DNA from 2 places in the Citrobacter braakii genome. Region 1 is predicted to be linked to the other one. Evidence: riboswitches for the same ligand, from Rfam matches in the RefSeq annotation. Region 1 holds a riboswitch; the other holds the start of a gene.

Region 1 (2,201 bases):
GGAGAACTGCGCTTCGTCGTTGGCATCCTGAATCGAGCCTGGACGCAGGCCGTCGCCGAGAGAGAGCGAAACGTCATAAGCGGCACAGATTTCGCAAATCTCGCGGAAATGTTCAAACAGGAAGTTCTCTTTGTGATGAGAAAGACACCATTTCGCCATGATCGAACCGCCGCGCGAGACAATACCTGTCAGGCGTTTAGCGGTCATCGGCACGTAGCGCAGCAGTACGCCCGCGTGAATGGTGAAGTAGTCGACGCCCTGTTCGGCTTGTTCGAGCAGCGTGTCACGGAAGGCTTCCCAGGTGAGATCTTCAGCGATCCCGTTAACCTTCTCCAGCGCCTGGTAGATCGGTACGGTACCGATCGGCACCGGGCTGTTACGTAGGATCCACTCGCGGGTTTCGTGAATATAGCGGCCGGTGGAGAGGTCCATCACCGTATCTGCGCCCCAGCGGGTCGACCACACCAGCTTCTCCACCTCTTCTTCAATGGAGGAGGTCACCGCCGAGTTACCGATGTTGGCGTTCACCTTCACCAGGAAGTTGCGGCCGATGATCATCGGCTCGGATTCCGGGTGGTTGATGTTGGCAGGAATAATCGCGCGGCCCGCAGCGACTTCATCACGCACGAATTCCGGGGTGATGTTTTCCGGCAGGCGCGCACCAAAGTTCATTCCTGGATGCTGATGGCGCAGCACTTCACTACGAATGCGCTCGCGGCCCATGTTTTCACGGATGGCGATAAATTCCATCTCCGGGGTAACCATCCCCTGACGGGCATAGTGCAACTGGGTAACGCGCTTGCCGGCTTTGGCGCGTTTTGGCGTCAGCAGGCCGCTGAAACGCAGCTCGTCCAGGCCATCGTCGGCCAGACGTTGTTTGGTATAAGCGGAGCTACGGTCGTCTAATTCTTCGCTATCGTTACGCGCCGCAATCCATGGCTGGCGCAGTTTTGCCAGACCCTGCTGAACGTTAATCGCCACATCAGGATCGCCGTACGGCCCGGAGGTGTCGTACACCGGCACGGCTTCGTTCTCTTCAAACTGCGGGTTGTCTTTCGTACCACCAATCAGCGTAGGACTTAGCTGGATTTCGCGCATCGGGATGCGGATATCCGCCTGCGAACCGGTGATGTAGATACGTTTTGAGTTAGGAAAGGCGGTACCTTCCAGCGTGTCGATAAAGTGTTGGGCTTGGGCGCGCTGTTCGCGGCGTGATGGTTTAGTAGTGGCAGACATAGCTCATTCCAAATAAAAGTAAGGATATGGCTTGTCAGACGACGGATGAAGCAAGAGAGACGAACGCCAAAGGGCGATACGGTTGTAGATTGACTCTTGTTCCCTTCGCAGGTTTTAACCTGATCAGGTTCCGCGGATCCCGAATTAACGGTCTCAGCCTTTTCCACTCATGCTGCTGTGGAAAATAAGCACTCCGACAAGAAGTAACCTCAAAAAGAGGTAATGAATGTAAATTACGCGTTAATGTCGCAAATCTCAAGCAGGACGTTTGATCATGCCACTCTCGTGCATCGCATCAAAAACCAGCATGATCAGCTTATCTTCCAGCACGAACCGGGCTTCCAGCGCCTCGCCGATATCCGATAAGGCCTGTTGAAATTCAAGGAAGTTATCGTGATCAATGGCGGTCTCCAGACTGGAATCATAGTAGTCCATGATCAGTTGCGTATTGGCTTCCAGGAGCGGCCAAATTTTTGTGGCTTTTAAAAGCTGCCCGTTCCCTTCCAATTTATGGAGAATACGTTCATAAATACTGAAGTGTCCGGTGGAAAGGTAATCGACCAGGCTCTGGCAAAAATCATCCAGCGCCTTTTCATTGAGCCGCATGTACGATTCTTTGCCAGGCTTAATGCCAACCAGATTGTAGTAAGCCACGAGCAGGTGCTTACGTACATGTAGCCAGCGATCAACCAGTTTGTTACTTCCTCCGACGTGCTCCGTCAGGCTTTCCAGCTGGTTTAGCATGATTGACTCCGCAAGATGGTGTTTAGGAACGGCTCACCCGTAAATGTAAAAATAATGTAAACAACATGCCTGTGAAGCAAAGGTTGCGCAAGAGATATGGATCGTATAATTGAAAAATTAGATAGCGGCTGGTGGATTGTCAGTCATGAGCAAAAGTTATGGTTGCCTCATGGCGAACTGCCTTACGGCGACGCAGCAAGTTTTGATCTGACCGGGCAGCG
Region 2 (2,201 bases), 2.0 Mb from region 1:
AACAATGTTCCGTTTCCTTTCTGGTATATCATAAATAGAGGGTACTTTTGTATAGTGATACTCTTCTGCGTCTAATTCGTAATAGATTCGTGATTCATCGAAAGCTCTGAAAGGGATCAATATATGCTGAAAATCCTCAGGGGCTAGCTCCCTTCCGGCATCCCATGCCCGGATAAGCCTAAATTCTCTCATGTAAAACCTTCATGAAGTAAAAAGTTTATATTATCATCGGCCGATGCGTGGTCAATTATTTAGATTGTGAATGCTTCAAATGATATTCATTGGTTTCATGGGTGAAATGCAAACTTGGAAATGATTCAGGTTAATTATTTTATTCACTGATTAAAACCCTTCTTTTCTTCTGTCCTTTGAACAGAAACTATAGTTGTGAGTAAAATTTACTTGAATGATTTCTAATGTGAAAGAACCTACGGCTCCTTCAACCGACATAACCACGGTGATGATCTGATGCACAGTAAAACGGGCTTTACGCATAGCGATCTCCTTCGTTGGCAGATTGAGTATGCTGGAAGATATCTCTAGATGTGAATGGCACGATTATGCGGGATGTTTACAGGACGCCGGTCAGGGGCTTGCTTTAGCAAGCTACTTCCTCTACGCTGTTAATATTATTGGAATTTATGTAACTAAATGACTCGGGGTGCCCTTCCTGGTGAAGGCTGAGAAATACCCGTACCACCTGATCTGGATAATGCCAGCGTAGGGAAGTCTGACACTGCTCGTGTCCCTTCTTCGCGCGGGCAGGAGCTGAACCATGCAGCCTGACCTGCACAGCCGCACACTCGCGGCTCACACCTTACACCAATTTAGAACGCTTTCCCCTCTCACACACTGCATGACCAACGAGGTCGTGCAAAGCTTTACGGCCAATACGCTGCTGGCGCTGGGCGCATCACCTGCAATGGTAATCGAGCCCGAGGAAGCCAGTCAGTTCGCGGCTATTGCCAGTGCATTACTGATTAACGTCGGCACCTTAACCCGGGAACGGGCTACGGCGATGCGCGCCGCAGTTGAGCGGGCACAACTTGCTAAAACCCCGTGGACGCTCGATCCCGTTGCCGTGGGGGCGCTGGAGTTTCGTCGTCGCTTCTGTCTGGATTTGTTGGCGCTACAGCCTGCGGCTATCCGCGGCAACGCTTCGGAAATACTGGCTCTGGCGGGTATGAACGGCGGGGGACGCGGCGTGGATACGACCGATACGGCAGCCGCTGCGCTTCCCGCAGCGCAGGCACTGGCTCGTCAGGTTGGGACCATTGTCGTGGTTACCGGCGAAATTGACTATGTCACCGATGGTCAGCGTACCGTCTGCGTGAACGGGGGGGACCCGTTGATGACGCGCGTGGTGGGCACCGGATGCGCGCTGTCGGCGGTCGTTGCGGCCAGCTGCGCCCTTCACGGTGACCGGCTTGATAACGTCGCCTCCGCCTGTAGCTGGATGAAACAGGCTGGACAAATAGCCACTCAACAATCAACCGGACCGGGCAGTTTTGTCCCGGCATTTATCGACGCCCTCTATAACCTGAATGCGCAGGAGCAACTATGAAACGGATTAACGCATTAACCATTGCCGGAACCGATCCAAGCGGTGGCGCAGGTATTCAGGCCGATTTAAAAACGTTCTCGGCGCTTGGCGCTTACGGCTGCTCGGTTATCACGGCGTTGGTGGCGCAAAATACGCGCGGGGTGCAGTCGGTGTATCGCATTGAACCTGACTTTGTCGCCGCACAACTGGATTCGGTGTTCAGTGATGTGCGTATCGACACCACTAAAATCGGTATGCTGGCGGAAACGGATATTGTTGAAGCGGTCGCCGAACGCTTGCGTCGCCATCGGGTGCAAAATGTCGTGCTGGATACCGTGATGCTGGCGAAAAGCGGCGATCCGTTGCTGTCTCCTTCGGCGGTTGAAACGCTGCGTACCCATTTGCTGCCGCAGGTTTCGATTATCACCCCAAATTTACCCGAAGCAGCGGCGCTGCTCGGGGCTCCCCATGCGCAGACTGAGCAGGAGATGTTAGAACAGGGAAGGGCGCTGCGGGCGCTGGGCTGCGAGGCGGTGTTGATGAAAGGCGGTCATCTGGAGAATGCGCAAAGCCCCGACTGGCTCTTTACCCGTGATGGCGAACAGCGTTTTACCGCGCCAAGGGTGATGACCAAAAATACCCACGGTACTGGCTGTAC

What was found. A riboswitch is a leader RNA that binds a small molecule or an ion and turns the genes downstream of it on or off. The one in region 1 is predicted to bind thiamine pyrophosphate.
Region 2: linked by a shared signal. The riboswitch ahead of thiM (hydroxyethylthiazole kinase) and the one ahead of thiC (phosphomethylpyrimidine synthase ThiC) in region 1 are both predicted to bind thiamine pyrophosphate.

The regions. Positions count from the first base shown of each region.
Region 1 is NZ_CP045771.1:685,578-687,778, reverse strand. Features, by position in the region: gene thiC (phosphomethylpyrimidine synthase ThiC) at 1-1,236, opposite strand, end outside; TPP riboswitch at 1,320-1,442, opposite strand; gene GFC06_RS03120 (Rsd/AlgQ family anti-sigma factor) at 1,492-1,980, opposite strand; gene nudC (NAD(+) diphosphatase) at 2,077-2,201, shown strand, end outside.
Region 2 is NZ_CP045771.1:2,731,103-2,733,303, forward strand. Features, by position in the region: gene GFC06_RS12610 (hypothetical protein) at 343-495, opposite strand; TPP riboswitch at 648-744, shown strand; gene thiM (hydroxyethylthiazole kinase) at 776-1,564, shown strand; gene thiD (bifunctional hydroxymethylpyrimidine kinase/phosphomethylpyrimidine kinase) at 1,561-2,201, shown strand, end outside.